DNA from 2 places in the Lysinibacillus sp. FSL R7-0073 genome. Region 1 is predicted to be linked to the other one. Evidence: riboswitches for the same ligand, from Rfam matches in the RefSeq annotation. Region 1 holds a riboswitch; the other holds the start of a gene.

What was found. Region 1 has a riboswitch for FMN ahead of MKY88_RS06325 (ECF transporter S component). Riboswitches for the same ligand answer to the same signal wherever they lie in the genome.
Positions count from the first base shown of each region.
Region 2: it holds a riboswitch for FMN, as region 1 does, so the genes downstream of both, ribE (riboflavin synthase) here and MKY88_RS06325 (ECF transporter S component) in region 1, are expected to answer to the same signal.

Region 1 is NZ_JBBPAS010000001.1:1,319,140-1,331,280, reverse strand. It holds gene MKY88_RS06330 (sodium-dependent transporter) at 1-988, opposite strand, end outside; gene MKY88_RS06325 (ECF transporter S component) at 1,173-1,760, opposite strand; FMN riboswitch at 1,979-2,166, opposite strand; gene MKY88_RS06320 (RNA polymerase subunit sigma) at 2,321-3,604, opposite strand; gene sigX (RNA polymerase sigma factor SigX) at 3,601-4,134, opposite strand; gene MKY88_RS06310 (ATP-binding protein) at 4,213-5,988, opposite strand; gene MKY88_RS06305 (response regulator transcription factor) at 5,981-6,697, opposite strand; gene ccsB (c-type cytochrome biogenesis protein CcsB) at 6,813-7,994, opposite strand; gene resB (cytochrome c biogenesis protein ResB) at 7,991-9,667, opposite strand; gene resA (thiol-disulfide oxidoreductase ResA) at 9,681-10,214, opposite strand; gene MKY88_RS06285 (pseudouridine synthase) at 10,542-11,273, opposite strand; gene MKY88_RS06280 (D-alanyl-D-alanine carboxypeptidase family protein) at 11,612-12,141, opposite strand, start outside.
Region 2 is NZ_JBBPAS010000001.1:1,575,081-1,587,221, forward strand. It holds gene MKY88_RS07500 (VanW family protein) at 1-440, shown strand, start outside; gene MKY88_RS07505 (methyl-accepting chemotaxis protein) at 540-1,364, shown strand; gene MKY88_RS07510 (HAD-IA family hydrolase) at 1,408-2,025, opposite strand; gene MKY88_RS07515 (YibE/F family protein) at 2,295-3,062, opposite strand; gene MKY88_RS07520 (YibE/F family protein) at 3,059-4,183, opposite strand; gene MKY88_RS07525 (ABC-F family ATP-binding cassette domain-containing protein) at 4,793-6,418, shown strand; FMN riboswitch at 6,532-6,657, shown strand; FMN riboswitch at 6,774-6,899, shown strand; gene ribE (riboflavin synthase) at 7,083-7,721, shown strand; partial or broken gene ribB (3,4-dihydroxy-2-butanone-4-phosphate synthase) at 7,749-8,339, shown strand; gene ribH (6,7-dimethyl-8-ribityllumazine synthase) at 8,385-8,852, shown strand; gene MKY88_RS07545 (spore germination protein) at 9,003-10,466, shown strand; gene MKY88_RS07550 (ATP-binding protein) at 10,730-12,037, opposite strand.

The DNA.
Region 1 (12,141 bases):
CCGCAACAATAATTTCGTATAAACTAAACGAGGACGTTAATGTGGCAAATAAGAATAATAATAAAAACATCGCTAAAAATACTTCCCCAAATGGCATTTGGCTAAATGCTGTCGGTAGCACCATAAATAACAAGCCCGGCCCAGCTGCCGGCTCTAAATCAAAAGCAAATACGACCGGGAAAATAGCTAGTCCAGCTAAAAATGAAACAAGTACCGTCAGCATAACCACGGAGCCTGCTGAATTCGGTAGACTCACATCTTTTTTGAGGTAAGAACTATATGTAACAAGACAAGAAAATCCAACTGCTAATCCAAAGAATGATTGCCCTAAAGCTTCTAATAAGGCTTTTCCGGTAATATTCGAGAAATCAGGCCATAAAAAGAATTTTACCCCTTCCATGGCGCCATCTAATGTGACAGCACGTATCACTAGGACAATGAACATAATAAAGAGCAATGGCATCATCCATTTATTCGCCTTTTCAATACCATTTTGGACACCTAATGAAATTACAAGTACGTTTGCTAATGTAAACAAAGCCAAACCTACAAGTGTAATCCAAGGTGTACCAATTATTTTTCCAAATAGTTCTCCAGGATCAATAGCCGGATCAATGACAGCACCCGCTACTCCTAGCCCACTATAAATAAAAATCCAGCCCCCGACAACGCTATAAAATGTTAGTAATAAAAAACATCCGAGAACACCCATGCGGCCAATCCATGCCCATCCTTTTTTCGTAGGAGCAATTTTTTTATAGGCAGTGATTGCCTCTGACTGTGTACCTCGTCCTAAAATATACTCAGATAATAGCATCGGGAGCCCAATTAACAATGTAAACAGTACAAAGATTAAGAAAAACGCGCCACCGCCACTTTGCCCAGTTACATACGGGAGCTTCCAAATCGCTCCTAGTCCAATTGCAGCACCTGCTGATGCTAAAATAAATCCTAACTTACTAGACCACTGTCCTTTTTTTCCACTCATCTCTTCAAACTCCTCAAACTTTCTAAACTCTTCTCTAATTTTACATGAAAATATAGCTTTCGACTAGGTTTTACTAAAAAAGAACTAGTGTTAATTTGACAACCCATTACCTTTTTCTATTTTTCTTTCTACATTCCACCCCATAAAAAAAACCTCGAGTTGATCCCTCGAGGTTTAGTACAATTTATTTTGTTATATACATAGAACGCTGGCGGTCAATCCATTTACGCATCGTCGTAAATAATAACGCCATAATTCCCGTTAATAAAATACCTTTGACAATATTAAATGGTAAAATACCAGCGACAATCATTTTATAAAGTGAATCACCTACAACAGGCTCCATCCCTAAGAAGTAAGTGTACATTGGTAAAAATACAGCATAGTTTAAAACACTCATTCCTACTGCCATCACAACTGTTCCCATTGCTAAACCTCCAACAAGACCAGCGATTGTTTTAAAGCGATTAAAAATAAAGCTTACTGGCAAGATAAATAAAATACCTGTTACAAAATTAGCCATATGCCCTACCGGAACGCCTGTTGGAGTGCCTGAGAAAATCCAATCCAACACATTTTTAAACAATTCTACTAAAATACCAGCTACAGGTCCCATCGTGATTGCTGCAAGTAAGGCAGGCATATCACTGAAGTCCACTTCCAAAAATGCTGGGAATGGCGGAATTGGGAAATTAAAAAGCATTAATAAAAACGAAATACTGCTCAGCATACCAATCGTAATAAACGATTGAAGTTTGACATTTTTCTTCATAGAAAACTCTCTCCTCTTTGCTGATTCAATCTCGCAAGAAGAAAGGTGACGATCTTTCAATTGTTTCATGAAAAAACCCTTATGCATTTAATAAAGCATAAGGGAGAAAGGCATAACGAATAAGCGTCCTCATTAACTATTTTTGAGCACTGTTTGAAAAGCCATACAAAAAAGCGCTCGGTCATAGTTCATTTCATGACAATGAATGACGATCGTACCTTCATCTTCTCCCATCCAGACTTTAACTGTCGGCCTTGGAATTTCACCAAGTCAGCCATGCGAAAATTCGCACAGGTCGCGGGCTGAAGAGTTTAACATAAATCAAACGAGCTAATGAATGTATTCACTAGCGATTTATGACTCTATTACCGCCGGTCGGGATTTTCACCCTGCCCCGAAGATGAATCATATTATTTTATTCTACAGCTTTACTATAAAGAATTACGAAGTAAAAGTAAATAGTTCTGCTCAAAAAAATCCGATTAAATTGCTATGTTTTATAAATAGAAAAGGCACTCCCGCCATGCAGGAATGCCTCTCTTGTTTTTTTCTTCCTTCGACTATGGTAAAAACTGTTTATTCGGTCCCACTGGCTTTGGTAAATAACCCTTCAAATCAAACCCTTCCCAGCTTTCTTGCACAACATTATCTAAAAGTAGCTGTTGATTAAAGCTAGCAGCAGTTAACATCATGGCCTCAATTAATTGAGTTGCTTGTATTGGTTCCATAGATGTTAAATCAAGTGGAATATCAAAAGTAACAACTACACCTTCCGCTTGTTCAGTGACTGTGTATGTTACATTTTCAGGCACTACGGATGTATAGACATCATCATTTTTATTTTTCATCATTGTAAGTGCCTCTGTGACTGTCTCAAAAGATTGACGGAAATCTGGTGATAAATATTCTGCACCATTGGTATCATGGTACAAGTAATAATTAAAGTTCTTTGCATTCGTTAAGGACATTGCTTGACTTGGCTCACCTTCTTGAGAAAACTCATATAGGGTTCCATCTTCATTTTGGATTTCTACTTCGGTATATTCAGAGTCCGAGAATGTATCTTCCATTGTGCCTTTATATTCATTCACTGTAGCAGAGGCAACATCATAGTCATTCCCTTTTGGCAAGACATGGATGAGCTTATCTTCCTTTTCCTTCAGCTCTCCTTTATAAGGATGATACTCTGTAAATCCTTTAGCCTCCTCGTCAATTTGAGGAGCATACTTTTCATACATCCGTAGGGTAGAAGGCTTCTCTTCTCCAAAATCAGTAGCCACACGTTCATTTGGTATCACATACGTCATAGGAACACTTTCCGCATCACGCCCTGCCAAACCAATACGGAATACGACAGCATCTTTTACATCCTCCTCATAGACAGATGTACGTAAAGATAAAATGCGCTCATGTTCGGCGACAATACTTTTGGAATCCAGCACTTCATCCTGCGTTGCCGCTTCCTTTGCTGCTGAATCCTCTTGCATCGTAGAATACTGTGCCGTTTCAGGAATACTCGCTTGATCTTTTTGCTCACCTTGGTTGTTCTTCAATATTGTGCTAACTAGTATTGTTAGCACAAAGACTGCGGCTACACTCATATAAATCTGCATATTACGTACTTTTGATTTTGTCGCAGGCTTTTTAATGATAGCATCTTCCTGTTGAGATGGTTCATCTTCTATAGGTTCTTGCATAGCTTCTTGAAGGTGGATATTATCTTGCAAGCGAGCATCCGCCATTAACCGATTTAATATATCTTCTTTCGAACGGTGGTCAGAAAGCTTAGGGGCATTGTTCAGTACATGTTCAAGCTGCTCATCATCAAATGGCTTATGTGTCATTGCCGTTTCGCCTCCTGTTCTCTGATCGGCTGTAGCTGTTGCCTTAAAAATTTAATGGCTCGATGCTGGGTTGTTTTTACCTTCGCTTCTGTCCAATCAAGTATTTGCGCCGTTTCTGCAATCGATAAATCCTGGAAATAGCGCATAATAATGACCATTTTTTGATCGCCAGTACAGTTTTCTAATGCTGACTCTACTTGCATAAATTCATCACTGGCCTGTAGCATTTCCTCCGGTGATGGTGTGTTTGAATGGAGCTGTTCCGTTTCCCAGTCAAAGAAATCAAGCGAATGCTTCTGACGCACAGCTTGCTTTCTAAAATGATCAATCGCAACATTTTTGGCTATTGCAAAAAGCCATGTTTTCTCACTACTATTGCCTGCAAATTGATCATATGAGCGCAATACCCTTACATAAACTTCATGCGCTAAATCCTCAGCAAGTGTACGGTTTTTTACTAGATAGATTAGAAACTGGAACACATCTTGATGATAGGCATCGTATAGTCGATGGAACACGGAGTCATTCAATGCACTCCACCCCCGTTCTATATTATTTGTCGTCTTACATTCGCAGAAGTTACAGTCAACTAATAACAAACCATGTTATTAATCGAATGGTAAATAAAATGTGAAGGTAGTACCTTCCTTAAGCACACTATCTACCATAATATTTCCTGAGTGTGCCTTTATAATATTTCGTGCAATGGCTAAGCCAAGTCCCGTACCCCCCTTAGATCGAGTACGTGCCTTATCTGCTTTATAAAAGCGTTCAAAGACATAAGGTAAATCATCTTGAGGAATGCCATGTCCTGTATCTTGAACAGAAATTTTAGCGAATGTTGGCTCCTGCTCCACTTTTACTGTGACAGATCCCTCGTCCGTATGTCTTAGTGCATTGTCGACTAAATTTGTGAGTACTTGCTCAATGCGATCCTCATCTATATTAATCATCGCATCGTCATTAAATTCACTATCAAATAGTAGACGAATATGCTTTTCTTTTGCAACCTGTGCAAATTTGTGAGTAATACGTTCGAATGTAGAATTAATTGGTAATTCATCTTTATAGAGCGTCATATGTCCCGATTCCATGCGTGCTAAATCTAATAAATCCGTGACAAGGCGACCCATTCGTTTGGATTCATCATAAATAATTTTAGTTATTTCATTACGTTCTTCCTGATCTTGAATAAAATCATCATCCATCAATGCTTCAGAATAGCCTTGAAGCATGGCGATTGGAGTCCGCAATTCATGAGAGACGTTCGCAATAAAATCGGATCGAAGTTTTTCTAGGCGGTGTTGTTCAGTCATATCACGAATAACAGCGACTGCACCACGAATGATTTCTCCACTATAAAGAGGACTAATTGTAAACGTATAGTAATTACCATCCATTTCAATTTCCTCTTCTAGCTTATCCTCAAACATTAGTACATGGTCCAGCATATGATACAGCTCTGGCGGTATTGGCTTAGCACTTTGTGAGCCTTTGTTTACAAACCATTTTTGCATCAGACGTTCCGCTGGTGGATTACTTAATAATATTGTACGGTCGCGATTAAATGTGATCACTGCATCTGTCATGGATGTCAAAATATTGGATAGCTGTTCATTCTCTTGATTGATGACCTCTAAATTATGCTTTAATTGACGACCCATTTGATTGAAAGCAACTGCCAGCTGTCCAATTTCATCATTTTGAGTCGTAGGCATTTTCGCTTCAAAATTCCCTTTTGCAATTTCAAATGCCAGCTCACGCATTTTTCTAAGTGGTGAAGTAATACGTGAAGACAAGAAGAACGCAAAAAATGTAGTCAAGACAAATGCTATGAAAGCTGCCAAAAAGACAATTTTCGTCGTTTCCTTGGACGTTTTATGTAGGGCATCGGGGCTTTGATAGATGAAAACTGCTCCATGTACAGCATTCTCTACATTTAATGGGAAACCAAGCACAACGTAAGATTCCATTTTCTCTTGATCTGTAGAGGAGGGCATCATCATTTCTTTAGTAATTGGTTCATCTGATTGAAAAACTTCACGGAAAGATTTATTTGCCAAAATAGTATCTTGAATTTCCTTTTTATTGAGTCCCTCTTGCATAGCAAAGGATACCTCTACATGGCTGATTGCGATTAGTGCGTTGGTGCCTTTAGGTAAAATATCTTTTAATAATTCCGAAGTCGATTCAGCTGTTTCATTGTCATCCACTATACTTGCCACAGTGGCAGCGGTTTGACGTAAAGATATTTCCGCTTGCTGCATATGGTAGTTTTGAAGAAATTCCAGCATTAATACCGTGAAAACAAATAATACAAATGAAACGAGAAGCAATATGGTTACCCATAGCTTCCCGACAACACTATTCCATATTCTATTCATTGACAACCTCAAATTTGTAACCAACGCCCCAAACCGTCACAATCATTTTAGCAGCGTTTTCAGAAACACGGTTGAGTTTTTCACGTAAACGCTTTACGTGTGTGTCAACTGTACGTAAATCACCAAAGAAATCGTAATGCCAAACCTCTTTTAGTAGTTGTTCACGGTCAAATACTTTGTCTGGCGATTTCGCTAAGAAGTAAAGTAATTCATACTCTTTTGGTGTTAAATTCACCTCAATGCCCTCTGCCGTTACACGGTGTGCATCATGATCGATCATCAAATGCTGGAACACCACTAAATCTTTTGAAGAGGATGCATTTGTCGTTGGTGAGAATGCCTGTGAACGACGTAAAATGGCCTTCACACGTAACACTACCTCACGAGGACTAAATGGTTTTACAATATAATCATCTGCTCCTAGTTCGAAGCCTTGAACACGATTAGCTTCCTCGCCTTTAGCAGTTAATAAAATAATAGGAGTTGCAGCGCGTTCACGAATTTCTGCACACACTTCTAGCCCATCTTTTTCAGGCATCATAATATCAAGTAAAATACAGTGATATTCTTTTTCTAAAGATTTTTCGATCGCTTGTTCACCATTTTCTGCCTCGTCAACAAGGTATCCTTCTCGCTCCAGATACATTTTTAATAAGCGGCGAATTCGATCCTCGTCATCTACTACTAATACTGAAATATTTTCTGACACTTTCACGATCCCTCTCTTCCAATCTTTCTCTAACTTCTATTGTACATGGTGCGACACATATTGAAAAGAAAAGAAAGCCTCTTCGCTAGAGCGAAAAGGCTTGTTGTTTCACAGGTTATGCGTAGGAGTGTAAACCTGCAAGAATTAAGTTAACAGCAATTAGGTTAAATAATATAATACCGAAACCAATTAATGCTAACCAAGCAGATTTTTGACCTTCCCAGCCTTTTGATAAACGTAAATGTAGGAATGCCGCATAGAATAACCATGTAATAAGAGCCCATACTTCCTTAGGATCCCAACCCCAGAAACGACTCCAAGCAATTTGCGCCCAAATCATCGCAAAGATTAAAGCGCCTAGGGAGAATACAGGGAAACCAATTAACACTGAACGATAGCCAATTTCATCTAGTAATTGTAAATTAACACGCTTCACAAGTGGTTGGAAAATAGCACTTATTCGACGACGTGCAATTAAGCGAATTAATAAATACAATACAGACCCTACTAATAAAGACCAAAAGACAGTTGTTAATTTCTTCGCATTAATTAATGCTGGCATTTCTACTATTGGTGACATGCCATGCTCTTCAACCGCCTCATACTCATTCATACCGAAAACTGGTGGTAAATTGTAAATAATTTTACGCGTTGTTCCTTCTTTATCCACGTAATTGTAGCTAGATTCATAATCCATTGCACTGAATGTAGATGTCACAGCGACAAACCCAACAACTACTACAAGACAGTACATAACGGCTTCTAACCAAAATCGTTGTTTAGAAGGCTTCGTTAAATCTACAACCTTTAATAAGTAAATAAGTCCAGCCACAGCACTGATCGCTAAAATAGATTGCCCTAATGCCGCTGTAATCACGTGAATTGTTAACCAATGGCTTTGTAATGAGGGCACTAATGGACTTACTTCTTTCGGGAACATTGAAGCATAAGCGATAATTAAAAGTGCTACTGGTAATGCTACTAATCCAAGTGCAGATAAACGATAAATAAAGTAAATTAAAATAAACGAACCAACAATGAACATACCAAAGGCAGTTGTAAATTCAAACATATTACTTACTGGCGCATGTCCAGTATAAATCCATCGTGTAATAAAGTAGGCAAGCTGTGATACAAATCCAATAATTGTTACGACAATGGCAAGTTTACCCCATTTACCAGTGTTTTTACCCGTAGCATTCGCTTGCTTAATGGAACCACCAAATAATAACGTCGCAACTAAATAAGCAATAAAAGCTACAAATAACAGGTTTCCACTTATGTCAATCAAACTCATAAGGTGTTGTCACCTTCCTTTTCTTTAATGCCACCATCCGTGGACTCTTCGCCAGCCTCTTCTTTCTCTAACTGATCTTTGTATGGAGGCAATGCAGCAAATGCTGTAACAGCATCTAAATCCTTTTTCATGCTGAACATATTTTTATTAACATGGGCAGCCATTAAAACACGGCCATCCGGCTCAACTTGAAGCCATAAACGACGGTGATTCCAGTATGATCCAATTACGACACCAAGCATAAAGATAACTCCACCAACAAATAAGATAGGAATTGTACTATCTTTACGGACCGTAATACCAGACATATCACGCATCTCTGCTGCAGCAAATTTCATTCTGTATTGATTTTCACCTAGCGGTTCTAGTGGTGGCTGCATAATTTCCACAAAACTTACTTCGCCTTCTGGTGTTTCTGGCGTAGTCATTTTAAATAAAAATGCTGGATTATTTGGAATTGATGTTTTTGTTTGGGGTTCTCCATTTTCAAAGCCATCAAAATCTGGTGTATAAACTAGAATTTGCACGGAAGACCCATTACCTAAATCATATTCTTTTTTAGGATTTGTTAAATCAATTTCCACTTTACCAAGTGATTTTTCACTCGCCTTATTAATTAATTCAAAATTCATTTGCTTTAATTCATTCAGACGATAATCCATTTGATAAAGAGCGTAGCCATCTTCTTTTAATGGGTGATTGACACGAATCGAATAATCTTTAACTTTTTCCAGATTTTCCGTATCACCCGGGATTGCATCTTTAGGCTGTTTGTAAAGCGTAATGTCAGTTTGGAAGTTTTTTGCAACAACATTAACATTTTGCTTTACTTGCTCTCCTTGGGGTTCATTATCATGAGTTTCTAAAACAAAATCTCTGTTTTCAATGAAATAACCGTCCATGCCAGTAATAGCACGTGTTTCTCCCTCGCGGACCCATATCGACTCATCCACATAGAAGCCTGGTACAAGACGTAACATAACCCCACTTATGAAGATAATGAGACCAACATGGTTTATGTACGGACCGTAACGAGAAAAGCGACCTTTTTCAGCTAAGAGAGCGCTACCATCTCGACGGACAGAGTATCTCATTTCAGTCATCTTTTGAGCCACTTTATCAAGCGTTTCCTCGGCGTCAGCCGTTATTTGACCCTCACCAAAAATGCGTTGACGCTTCATAAAGCTTTCATGTCTTTTAACACGTTGATTCTTTAGAGATTTATAGAGCGGGATGCCTCGGTCCAGACTCGCTACAATAATTGACACAGCTAACATGCCAACTAAAATTTGGAACCACCATGAACTATATAAATCTGAGAGTCCTAGCGTGTAATAAATTTTACCAAACGTACCATATACGTCAGCGTAATAAGCGCCTTTCTCCATATCAGAGGCTTTTACGTAAAACTCTTGTGGTAGTAATGTTCCAATTGAAGCAGCAATCAATGTGATAATAATTAAAGATATACCAACTTTAACACTCGAGAAGAAATTCCAAATTTTGTCGACAATCGATTTATTATAAGTCTTAGAACGAATGGCAGTACCATCATAGCGCATATCGACAACTTTATTTTGCTTCTCTTCTTCCGTTAAAGGACGACCACATTTCTCACAGAGCTTCGTGCCGTAAGGATTACTATGACCACAAGCACAAATGATTTTTTCCATCGTCATTTACTCCTTATTTCGGCTTCACTAATTCCATGTACGAAGCAATATTTGCATCTGTCATTTCACCAGTAATAATTTTTACCACTTTTCCTTCTGGATCAATTAACACCGTAGCAGGTAATTGACCTACGTTATAGGCAGTCATAACACTTTTTGTTTTATCAATGACTACTGGGAAAGACAATTTATATCGATCGACAAAATTCTGTACTTCAAAATCTGTTTGAGCGATATTGACCGCTAAAGTTTGTACACCTTGATCTTTAAATATTTGATACTGTCTGTCCATCGCAGGCATTTCCTTTTCGCATGGCTTACACCAAGTTCCCCAGAAATTTAAAAATACCCCTTGTCCTTTATAATCCGACAATTTATGTTTTTCACCGTTTAAATCTACTAACGTGAAGTCAGGTGCTTCTGAGCCAACTGCTACTAACTCTACTTTTTCCTTTGTTGCTGTTCCATATACCGTGTACCCGATTGCCAAGGCTAATACTGCTAAAATGACAGTCCGTAGTACGAGACGCTTTTTCTTTTTCTCCAAGTTAATAAACCCCCTATCATTTACGACTTTGCGTAAACATTGTAGACATGAAGCTTTTTACATTATAAAGACTTTAGCATAGAACTTTTTCATTTTATAAACGTCTTTACGTATGTAAAAACATCTATGAAAATTGTACGTCACCGATGTGCTAAGCTCTTCAGGCTAAAATGTAACTAGGTGTACTATTCTCACCTATTATAGCAAAATGATACAAAAACACTTAGCTATTAATTATGAATGATTTATGAACGATTTCACCAAAAAGAAAGTGAATATAGTTTTTATTACCGTTCAAGGTACTATCACTTTCTTCTGGCAAATTATTTAATCCAGTTTCCCTGTTTCTGCTAACACGCGCAATTGCTTGACTTCATGCTTCGACAATTCACGGAATTCACCTGGAGCAAGGCCAAATAAATCTAAAAAGGCAAATCGTTCACGTTTTAATTTGACAACAGGTGTACCAATTGCTTCAAACATACGTCGAACTTGGCGATTACGGCCTTCATGAATTGTAATTTCGCAAATTGCCTTGCCAGCTTTTTCGTCAAAGGACGTCATACTTACTTTGGCAGGTGCAGTCTTGCCATCCTCTAATTTAATACCACGTTGAAGCTTTTTCAGACCTTCAATTGTTGGAATACCTTTGACACGAGCGATATACGTTTTGTCAATTTTAAATTTCGGATGCGTCAACATATAGGAAAATTCTCCATCATTTGTTAATAGCAATAATCCAGATGTATCATAATCAAGACGACCAACTGGGAAAATACGTTGCGGAATATGATGAAATAAATCTGTGACAGTTTTGCGTCCTTTATCATCAGTCACGGCCGAAATTGTTCCGCGTGGTTTATACAGTAAGAAATAAACTTTATCTTCTTTTTCAAGCTTTACGCCTTCCACTTCAATTGTATCTGAGTTAGACACCTTTGTTCCTAATTCACGGATAACTTTACCGTTCACCTTAACTTTACCTTCTAGTATCAATTGCTCTGCTTTTCGCCTTGAAGCAATCCCCGCATAGGCAATGACTTTCTGTAATCTTTCCATTTCTTCACCTCTAGTTTTCTTTCACATTAACAATTTCGTCGAAAATCGATTTCTCGTTCAATTGAATAGGGTTAATTTTCCCGCTAATCTGTGAAAATTATGTCATACTTTAGCGTAATATTAAAGAAAAACAAATTTCACATTCATTGTTGGAGTATTCGTAATACTTTTTCATTAGCGCATTGTTCAATATTAGGAATAGAATTTTCCTTGTACCATGCTAGTAGTATACTCTTTTTACCAAAAAGCAAATCGTTTTAAAAAATGTTTATATTTTCTGTTTGCACTCCGTTTTAGAGGGAATTTTTGTAGAACAAAAAAATCAGCAAATCGTTTTTTCAACGATCCGCTGATTCAACTTTTACTGGTACTGCATAAATACGTTCTTCGCCTAGAAAGATGGACAAGACAGCTTCCTGACGCTTTCTTGAAACATGTAAAACTTGCCGCACTTGCGCTTTTTCCTCTTTATTTAACTGCAGGCGAACTGGCTCTTCTAATCGAATAGCCAACTTTTTATTTACGTTGTATTTGCCCTTCTTTACCACTGTTTCAAGATCATAATCTGTCCACACTTGATTGGAAAAGCTTCGATGAACATTCCAATCATCCGATACATTTAACGTGACAACTATGCAGGTTTGCCCGTCCTTTTGAAAGGCTGTTGCAAGCGTACGACCAGCTACCTTTGTAAAACCTGTTTTACCTGCATAAGCAACTCCAGTAGCAGATTTTAAAGAACTCACAGGCTGCTCTGTCTCATCATCAATTTCTGCAGCCACTCCTGAGCCTTCTCTTAATAGTCGATGCTTATTTTCCCATAGCATTCCGTTCACCGTATTCGCTCGATAAAGAACCGTTGAAGCGA
Region 2 (12,141 bases), 260 kb from region 1:
GCACTGATGTGGGAAGAAATAAAAATATTGAACTTTCTGCCGAGGCCATTAATAATGTCATCGTTGGTAGTGGAGATCATTTTTCATTTAATACGATGGTCGGACCACGTGATGAAGCAAATGGCTATCAGCCTGCACCAGAAATTATAAATAAGAAAGTGGTAATGGGGATTGGTGGGGGTATTTGTCAAACTTCTTCGACCCTCTTTAATGCAGTGGATCAGCTACAAGTCAAGTATGTAGAACGTCACCATCATTCTCTGGATATTGGATATGTGCCAAAAGGAAGGGATGCTACGGTTTCCTATGGAAGCTTGGATTTCAGGTTTCAGAACACTAGTGATGTCCCATTTTTAATTCAAACTACCTATGGAAAAGATTTTTTGACGATCGAAATACGAACTGCTGAAAAATATGTAGAAATATTGACAAAGGGTTAATGCTGCGAAAAGACACCATAAGACGTTGGTGTCTTTTTATAAGTGTCATGATATAGTTAAAATTGAATATATAGTAAACATTTGGGAGGGGGATAGATAATGCATCCAAAACTACTGGCCGTCATAGAGACGATGGATCTATATCAGGCAACATACCCAGAGGATGCTTGTGTCATAGTGGCAGACACTGAAAAAGTACTTGCCTATAAACCGGGGAAGCATGTTGACTTAAAAGTAGGTGTAGGTGAACCTGTACATAAATATCGGGGAACAGCAACGGAAGTCGCGTTGAGTTCAGGTCGATTCGTTAAAGAGGAACGAGGAGCAGAGGGGTTTGGTATGGCGTATATCGCCTCGGCACAGCCTATTTTTGATGGAGGTCAGATCATCGGTGTATTAAGTGCCATCATTTCTAATGAGAAAATGGATCGTATGCGTCTATTGGCGACGGATCTTTCGAGTGCGGTTGAAGAAATGACTGCCACAAATGAAGAATTAGCTACAGCCAGTATAGATGTTTCCAATCGTTTAGGAGAATTATCAAATTTCTCAGAATCAATGGCAGGCGATATTGAACAAATTAATGTAATTGTTCAGTTAGTAAAAGATTTAGCGATGAAATCTAAAATTCTTGGCTTGAATGCATCCATCGAAGCGGCTCGTTCTGGTGAGCATGGTCTTGGTTTTGCAGTTGTCGCAACTGAAATACAAAAAATGTCCCAAAGCAGTACAGAAAGTGCGAATAGTATTACGAAACAATTAGAAAGCATTAAACAATCGATTGATCAGGTGAATGTTTCCGCAAATCAAGTTGCTGCCTTTACCCAGCAATTTGCAATAAGTATTCATGAATTAAGCGATGCATATAAAGGGGTAAACCATACTGCTGAAAAGCTATTGCATATTAGCGAAATCAAAGTTTAAACATATAAAGGATAATAGCCGATAAAGGGCTATTATCCTCCTATTAAATAATCTCTAAAATTTCCTCAGGTGTCGCTACCTTGTATTCTGGCTCTTCATTTTGTATGACTTCAATTGCGTCATAGCCCCATTCTACCCATATAATAGGTACCCCTGCTTTTTTACACGCCACAATATCCCTTTGTTCATCCCCTATATATATTACTTCAGATGATGAAACACTCGATTCCTTTAAAAACTTTTTCATGACTTTATCCTTGCCAAAAATACGATTGGAGCAAAGGACATCTGCAATACAGTCAATGCCATTCATTTTGAGAAATTCTAAAATATTGTCCTTCGAATTAGAAGAGATAATCAAAATCTTATAACCTCTTTTATCAATTTCTAGCAATACTTCTTTCATCCCTTCAAAAAGATGAACATCGTTTAATGATTGGCGATATAACTTGTAAAATTGCGGTAAAATCATAGGCAATTTATACATCGGGAAATCAAATAATTTACTACGTTCTGAAATCGATAATTTTTTTAATGTATCAATTTCCTTTAATTCAATCCCTTTAAATTTATATTTTTGTGCTAACGTATTCCATGCTGATGCAAACACGGCGGTTGAATCTGCAAGTGTTCCATCAAAATCAAAAATTATATGCTTCATTGCAAACTTTCTCCTTTATCATCTAGTTGTATTGACGTTTTATGCAAAAAAATGTTACATGGAATGGGCGTTTGATTGGGGCATGAAATATGGAACAACAATCCTATTAAAAGTTCTGTATTCATCATATGGTAAATATTATCAGAAAATACGGCATTTGCAATGGAAATCATGCAACAAAATAGGGCGTCTCAAAAATCATTTGAGACACCCAGTAAGCTACAGCCCAGCCCCTCTGACGAAAGATAGGTATGGTATCTATGTGAGTGCTATTCTGTTTTTTCTCGTGTTTTAACTAAATAATATGCATTGACGGAGGATGCGATAGGAATAATGAGGGCAATGCCGATGCCTGCGCAAAAAATCGTCATCATTTCTGCGCTAAATACTTTGGAATTGACGATTTCGCCAATTGAATAAGAGAGATCCTTAAACCATATGAGTAAACTTAAATAGCCACCAAAGAAAGCAAAAAATAAAGTATTTGTATCGGTTCCTAAAATGTCTCTTCCAATATTTAATCCAGAGGTAAACAGTGACTTTCTACTAATCGAAGGATTATGATAAAAAATTTCATGCATCGAAGTCGCGATGGAAATGGCAACATCCATAATGGCACCAATCGTACTCATAATAATGACCGATGCACCAATCTGCACGAAATTCACACCAATATATAGGGAAAAAATACTTATTTCCTCCGTTGATTCTTCGCCAAAGCCTTGAATCATCGATTTTTTCGTTACTAACGTAATAAAAAACAATAAAACAACGATCGTCACCATTGTGGAAATAAACGCTGTAATGGTTTTACTATTTGTTTTATTAATATAAAACAAACTAATGCAACTGATAACAGTGCACGCAATAAACGTCAGGATGATAGGGCTATTTTTAGGGTTTGTCATAAGAAAAATAGTCACAAATAGCACGCCGAAATTTAAAAATAAAGAAAGAAACGAGCGTAGTCCTTGCTTTCCTCCAACTACCACCATTAATAAACATAAAATGCCTGCCAATACAACGATGACATTCATGCCTTCACCCTCTTTCGATTAATGAAAAAAATAGCGGTATATTGACTAATAGGTATGGTGAGGACTACTCCAATACCCCCTGCAAGGGCACGAGCTAGCTCTAAAGAAAGGTTCAAGGATAGTGTCAGTCCTAATGTAGAGGAATTTTTCAAATAGAGTATGACCATTGGTATGGAGCCACAAATATAGGCGAAAAATAATATGCTTGTAATGGTACCCATAATGTCTTTTCCAATCTCATGACCGGATGCCTTTAAAGCTTGTAAAGAAATACGAGAATCTTGTTCATATAGGGCGAAAATAGAAGAAGACATCGTAATGGCGACATCCATAACAGCCCCAAGTGAACCAATAAATAAACCAGCCATAAAGACGGTTCGGTAGGGACGTGTTAAAAATTGCATTTCCTCATAGCGTAGACCGTTTTCCCCTGTTAACCACATCACAGCTGTGCTAATTATGAGGGCTATCATTGTCCCTAAAAGTGTAGATATAATCGCTGCATATGTTTTCGTCTTCAAACCACTAATCAGTAACAACGAAATAATGGTAAATAATAGGACACAAACCCCACTTATGAATAATAAATTGAGGCTGCCATGCTTTACGTAAAGGTCTAATGCAAATGTTAAAATGCAGGCATTTATGACTAAGCTAATAATGGCAAATAAACCTTGTCGTTTACCGATGATAAGTAGCGCAAAGATAAAAATCCAAGCGATCATCATAATTGTTTGATCTCGTTTCAAATCGAGAATAGAGCCCGTTAACTCTGATTTTGTTGAATGTTCATCTATGGCGACAAAGATTTCATTGCCGACATGGTATTCCTGATCAAAAGCTCCGGATGAAGAATAGTCATTCGTCAAATCAATTATTTGTCCTTTGTGCTGCCCATTTTTAAGCACAGCTTTCATTTGCTGTGTATACAACATATCGTCATTATCATACATATCTGTTATTGGCTCAGAATCTGCCACTTTGACTTTTAGAATTTCAGCAATGGGTCGATCATAAAATTGTTCATTATGATGAACGAAAAAAATGGAAAGGGCACAGCCAAGTAATAACAAGGCGTAGAAAATACGTTGTTTATACGTTATGTTTCTTAAATATTGCAATGAAATGACCTCCAAACTAGTGGACTGAATAGTCACTTGTACAGGAACGATTTTAAGAATAGTAAGTTCCAATATATTCTCAAGTTTAACGATAGGAATGATATATTCCAAGGCATTTATACTATAAAAATGCGGCAGGACATTTGTATTCTAAAAAAAAATATGATAGATTAATTGGTATTATAAATTCGAAGGGAGGGCGAAGTGATTGGAAACTGTTTGTGCGAAAGGTTTAACTGAATCAGAGGTAAAATCTTACAATCTTTGTGGGGATTTGCTGGCTAAGGGAGAAGTGTGCCCTTTTTTAAGCAAATTTCATATCGATACAGATTCCGGTGCTTTTTGCCTTCTTTATTTCTAACAGATTGATGCCCAATTAAATGGGATGAATAGATTGCTAGACGCCGGTACGTAACGGCGTTTTTTTGTTTAATTGTAAAATTTAACATGCCCTATTGATTATAGGGATGTTTGTAAGGTGCCGTTTATGACGGCGCCTTTTTTTGTGTTTGAAAGGAGTGAAAAGTGATGTGTAACCTTATATGTCCATTTATTTCTTGAGCAATTAGCTTAGTAGTAATGGATAAAATAAATAAGGAGATTGAAAAAATGATACTTCAATTAAATGGAATTAGTAAGAGCTACTTGGGAGATCCGATTCTTTCAAAGATATCAATGAAATTGGAACGTGGCGATCGGATTGGACTTATAGGTGTAAATGGAGCAGGAAAATCAACACTACTAAAGATCATTACAGGGGATCTTTCTTATGATGAAGGGGACATTTTTATAGGGAAGGGAATTAAACTAGGTTATTTGCGACAAGATAGTGGGTTACAGCCAGACCATACGATTTGGACAGAAATGCTTGGCGCATTTACTGAGCTTCAAGAGGCTGAAAAGGAACTTCGAGAGCTGGAAATGCAGATGGGTGAGCCTTCCTGCATAAATGACCCTGAAAAGCTGGAACAAGTTATGAAGAAATATGAGAGAAAATCAGATTGGTTTTCACAGCAAGGTGGCTATGATGTCGAGGCAAAAATAAATAGTATGTTAAATGGAATGGGCTTTGGGAGTACGCCGACAAACACACTTGTCGCATCATTAAGTGGCGGACAGAAAACTAGACTGGCACTTGCTAAAATTTTATTAGAGCAGCCGGATTTGTTGCTGTTAGATGAACCGACTAATCATTTGGATTTTGCGACTTTAAACTGGCTTGAAAGCTATTTACGGGGCTATCAGGGGGCTATTCTTGTTATTTCTCATGATCGTTATTTTTTAGATGCCCTTGTCAATGAAATTTATGAGATTGAACGTACCCATGGAACAACATACAGCGGTAACTACTCTAAGTATGTGGAAAGCAAGGCGAAAAATCGCGAATTAATGGAAAAGAAATATACAATGCAGCAGCAGCAAATCGCCAAAATGGAGAATTATATTGAGCGGAATATTGCGATGGCTACTTCCTCAAAAAGCGCCAAGAATAAAAGGAAGCAGCTTGAACGAATAAGTCGTCTTGAAAAGCCTCACAAGGATCTAAAACACGCACAAATGGCATTTGCTACAGATAAGAAATCACATAAAGAAGTGTTGAAGGTAAAAGATGTAGTGCTCTCCTATCAGCTAGAAAATAGCAGGAAAACATTAGTGCAAGATATTGAGTTTTCCTTATATAGAGGCGATCGGGTTGCATTAGTAGGTCCCAATGGTGTTGGGAAATCAACGCTATTAAAGGCGTTATTACATGAATTGACACCAGACCGTGGCGTTATCGCATGGGGGAATGGTGTGACAATAGGCTATTATGATCAGGAGCAAGAGTCATTGCATCCTAATAACACAATATTACACGAAGTTTGGGGTCCTTTTCCTTCGGTGGATGAGGCAAGAATACGATCAGTACTCGGTAATTTTTTATTTACGAAAGAAGATGTTTTTAAAAAGATAGCCTCCCTTAGCGGTGGGGAAAAAGCACGTGTAGCCTTAGCAAAGCTTATTTTGCAAAAAGCAAATGTGCTTATTATGGACGAACCAACCAATCATCTTGATTTATTTAGCAAAGAAGTATTGGAGGAGGCTCTATTGCAATTTGACGGCACATTATTATGTATTTCTCATGACCGTTATTTTCTTAATAAGCTAGCGAATAAATTGTTAGAATTATCACCAACTGGGATGACGGCCTTTTCGGGAAATTATGATGATTATGTTCAAAAAATAAACCATTAAAGGACTTAGCAGCCACCTCTATAGCAAGAGGTGGTGCTTTTTTTAAAAAAATTACGGACAGAAGTATAGATAATATAATTAAATAGTGTTATCGTAAGAACTAGCTAAATAAAATGATCCTTCGGGGTAGGGTGAAATTCCCAATCGGCGGTGATGAAGTCATTCAAAGTCCGTGAGCGCAAGCTGATTTGGTGCAAATCCAAAACCGACAGTAATAGTCTGGATGGGAGAAGGGTATAAGTGCGAGCTTTTTAAATTCAATTTAATTTAGAAGGTCTATTTGACTATGCATTTATGACACTGCTTCCCGCAAATATGTTGGGAAGTTTTTTTTTAGCCAATCAATTGAATAGAAGATGTTCTTCGGGGTAGGGTGAAATTCCCAATCGGCGGTGATGAAGAAATTCAAAGTCCGTGAGCGCAAGCTGATTTGGTGCAAATCCAAAACCGACAGTGATAGTCTGGATGGGAGAAGAACAAATAAGATAATAGTCTATGGAAAAAATGAATATCCAAGTAGGCTTATTTATTGATGTCTTATACTCCCAAAACCCCTTTGTCAAAGGGGTTTTTCGTTTTATATAAGCTTTAGAAGGGAGACGGATAGAAACCCAAAAGCGATGGATAGAAGCTACGAAAGATCAGTGTGAAAGTAGGTGAAGAAATGTTTACAGGTATTGTAGAGGATATTGGCACTATTAAAGCCTTGCAAAGCAATAAGAACAGTATGAAAATTACGGTTCAATCATTTAAAGTTGCTGAAGATGTAGGGTTAGGGGACAGTATAGCAGTCAATGGTGTTTGTTTAACGGTGACCCATTTTACGGATGAAGAGCTTACGATGGATGTTATGCCTGAAACCGTCAAAGCTACAAATTTACATCAGCTGACAATAGGTGATCCGGTTAATTTGGAGCGTGCCATGCCTGCTAACGGGCGATTTGGGGGGCATTTTGTTGCTGGTCATGTAGATGGCATTGGGAAGATTTTACGAAAGCGTCCAGTGGCCAACGCGGTTTATATTGATATCGAATTGTCTGAGGAACTAACAAGTTTCTGTATTCCAAAGGGCTCTATAACGATTGATGGCACAAGCTTAACAATCTTTCAGGTTGAAACGAATCAAGTCACTATTTCACTGATTCCTCATACTTATAAGGAAACGATTTTAGGTATGAAAAAAATGGGCGCATTCGTCAATATTGAAACAGATTTAGTCGGTAAATATATTTTAAACGACTTGAAAAATGGGCAAGGCAAGTCAATGATAACAAGAGATTATTTGGCACGACACGGTTTTTAAGATCACATAATGAGGAGATGAAAAATAGTGCTACATGCAATTGAAGATGCCATAGAGGATTTAAAACAAGGGAAAGTGATCGTCGTAGTGGATGATGAAGATCGGGAAAATGAGGGGGATCTTCTAGCGCTTGCTGAATTTATCACTCCGGAAACGATAAACTTTATGGCGACTTATGGAAAAGGTCTAATTTGTACACCGATTTCGCAGGAGCTAGCATATAAATTAGATCTGCACCCAATGGTTCAGCATAATACGGATAACCATCAAACTGCATTTACCGTAAGTATCGACCATATGGACACAACAACGGGGATTAGTGCCTTTGAGCGAGCTTTCACCATACAAAAGATGCTGGAGTCTCAGGCAAAAAAAACTGATTTTCGTCGACCGGGACACATTTTTCCACTAATCGCAAAGGATAATGGTGTCTTAGAGCGAAGAGGCCATACGGAGGCGAGCATTGATTTAGCCAAGCTTTGTCACAGTATTCCTGCTGGAGTAATTTGTGAAATTATGGGAGACGATGGTCACATGATGCGCTTTGATGAATTGACAAAGTATGCAGCACATCATGGATTAAAAATGATTTCTATTGAGGCGTTAGCCGCTTATCGTAGTCAATCATTTACAACAAACTAAAAACGAGGGAGATATAAAAAAATGGGTCAAACATTTGAAGCACAATTAATTGGGACGGATTTAAAAATTGCAGTAGTCGTAGGTCGATTCAATGAGTTTATTACAAGTAAATTATTAGATGGTGCAATGGATGGGTTAAAACGACACGGTGTAGATGAAGCTTCCATTGATGTTGCATGGGTGCCAGGAGCTTTTGAGGTGCCTTTCATTGCGAAACAATTAGCAGAGACAAAGAAATATGACGCCATTATTGGTTTAGGTACTGTTATTCGTGGTTCTACGACACATTATGACTATGTATGTAATGAGTCTGCCAAAGGTATTGCGAATGTTTCATTAACAACCAATGTGCCAGTTATTTTCGGTATTGTTACAACAGAAAATATTGAACAGGCGATTGAGCGTGCGGGAACAAAATCAGGTAATAAAGGCTATGACTCCGCGATCTCGGCAATTGAGATGGCTAATCTACAAAAAATGATTGGCTAAAGACATCCTGAATAGGTTATAACAGTATTTGTTTCTTGAATAATTTTTATGTCCATGGGAAAAATATGCCTAAGTATATTTATTACATGTCGAAGTTTTCATAAATGTACTAAACTTGAGCAGGCTCAGTAGGAGATGAGAAGTATTTCAATGGAACAAATGATGAATTTGAAAATGTTGAAATCACTATTTCAACGCTCTGCTGATGTAATATTCCAACAGTATAAATTTCAGCAACATACGGTCCATATGATAACCTGTGATGCCATGATAGACGAAGAACTCCTTCAAACAGTTGTGGTCGAACGTGTCCAATCCTTATTTAATAGTGGTTCTGATGAAACGTTAGAGGAGCTAATTGAACAGCATCTTCACGTTCCCTATTTACAAAAGGTCACTAAGAAGGAGGATATAATTACAAGAGTCTACAAGGGCCATGTCTTATTATATTTTGAGGAAGATCACTTGATTTATTCCAGTGATATTTCAAATAGACCTAATCGTGAGACGGGGGAAACAACGCTTGAGTTAGTTGTAAAGGGACCAAGAGATGATTTTATTGAAGATGTATTTATTAATATAGCTTTATTAAGAAAACGTTTACCTACAAATTCATTTAGTGTAGAAACATTAGAAATCGGTCAACGCTCTAAAACAACGGTAGCCGTTTTATATATGGAAGACATTGTGAATTTAAATATGCTAGAACAAATCCGATTACAATTACAAAAAATTGATACAGATATTGTCGTCAATGGTGATTTGCTAATGGAGGCAATTGAACAAACGGCAAAAGTTCTCCCTAGACACGATTATACGGGAAGACCAGATTTTGCTCTTCAAGCATTAATGAGGGGACGAATATTAATAATGATCGATGGCGTTTCCTACGCCATGATTATTCCCGCTAATATTATGCTGCTCTTTAAAACATCTGAGGACAATGAATATCCGATCATTGTCAGTTCAATGGAACGGGTGCTCCGAATATTTGGGATACTGATCAGTATGTTACTTCCTGGTTTTTGGCTAGCCGTAACAACTTATCATCAAGAGCAGCTCCCATATCTTCTACTTGCGACAGTGGTTGAATCAAGAACGGGATTACCATTTCCGACGATACTAGAAATAATGATGATGCTATTTATGTTTGAAATGTTCCGCGAGGCCAACTTACGCTTGCCTAGTGCCATCAGTGGCTCGATCAGTGTTGTTGGAGGGTTAATTATTGGAGATGCTGCGATTAAAGCTGGTGTGACAAGCCCTTCGATGATTGTTATCATTGCAATTTCAAGCATTGCTGCATTTACACTGGTCAATCAAGCCTTTGTGACCGCAATGAGTATTTTCCGGTTAATCATCATTTTATTTTCAGCCTTTTTGGGTCTATTTGGATTTTTTATTTCAGTATTTTTCATTATCATTTATGCAGCAAATATGCGTGTTCTAGGTGTGCCCTATATTAATTTTAGTGCAGATTTTGAAAAGGGTAATATTGGAAAATCCTTACTGCGTTTATCGCCGAAGGGCTATAGTCTACGTCCTTCCTTCCTAAAATCACAGGACAGGACAAGAACTGCTAATAATAAAACAAAAAAAGATCAGGGTGTATGACCATTACCAGACATCAGACTGTAGACAAGCTCAAAAAAATTAGAGATTGTCTACAGTCTTTTTTACATTAACTTGCCACTATGGGAGGGGAGCTGTTTCTCTCCTATTTCCGTAGGAGCTGTTACCCCTAGTACCAATCAACTTTTAAGAAACCTTAGTGCTGAACTTCTATTTCTACGCATGTGAAAGAGAAGAAGAACAACAAACGCCATTGAGAGTTATCTTCTCAATGGCGTTTGTCTAAAGCTCTCTACATTTTGTAGCTATTTAAAAGGAATATGGACGATGGCAGTCGTTTCAAGGTGTTTCGATGATTCAATCGAAATATCTCCATGATATTTATGGACAATTTCTTTCACAATAAATAGTCCTTGCCCTCGAATTTTACCATTTTCATGCTTTTTCGTAGAGAATCCTTGTTTAAAGATTTGGTTTGCGTCTACAATATTCGGTCCTGTATTCGTAATTTTAAATTCATATTGTCCTTCATCAGCTCGACAACAAATCATAATTTTACGTTGCCCCTCAGGCAATTCATTCGCAGCATCAATCGCATTGTCAATTAAGTTCGATAGAATCTTGATTAAATCGGTCGTTTTAATTTTATTAAAATCGCCCTGAGAGATGGTAAAATCCATATCAATATTATGATTCTGTGCTGTTAGCTTTTTCGTTTGTAATAATATGGATAAACCTGGATGGTCAATATTTAATTTTAATGATTTAATCGCTTGTACTTCTTTAGACAGTGATGCTAAATATTGTTTTGCTTGATCTGTTTTTTCTAACTGTAAAAGGCCATGTAAAACTTGGATATGGTTCGTGAAATCATGACGTAACGATGACACCGAAGTAATCAACGTTTTGATCTCTGCTTGGTAAGTGTCTTCTGTAGCTCCTACTTCCTTCGCTACCTCTTTTTGGTACCATCTTTGTAAAAATAAAAAAGAACCAGCAACAATTAAAATAAATACACCATTGAAAATAAAAATAAATAGGTTATCTTCAATTACTTTGCCTTTAATACCATTCAATGTATCTGCACTTATATCAATGCCTAGGTAACCAATTATTTTGCCTGTATCATCTTTAATTGGCGCACCAACAGATAAATAAGAACCATGGACTGAATCATGGATTACCTCTGTGACATAGGTTTCACCATGATAGGCTTTTTCTACTTGTTTAGCTGGAACAGTACAAACCTCACCTATTTCAAATCCTTTTTTTAGTTCACTTGGCAGACCCATCACCATTGCTTTTGAAACTTTTGGATTATCCACCTGTAATGTATAAACAAATAATGCACCTAGCTTTACCCTTGCATCATTTAAGTAACTTCTTACTTCCCAATAATAATCATTCTTTTGCGGATTATTCAAAAATTGCTGATAAGCAATTGTATCGATGGAAGAAGCAATGGAATTAGCAGCCTCAAGACTTTGATTAGCAATTGATTCTTCAACGGTCTTTTTAATTTTTACATAGGAGGTAATGATGTTTAAACTTGTAAACAAACATAATAAAATTGTGGATAGAATTAATATAAGCTTTATTTTTCGATTTTTCATATTACTCGGGACTTCCTCATCTATTAATATTCTAGAATATTAATTAACTCTATTTTTTGTTTGTAAACCAAACAATGCTTGTTTATCCTACATAAATTAAAACA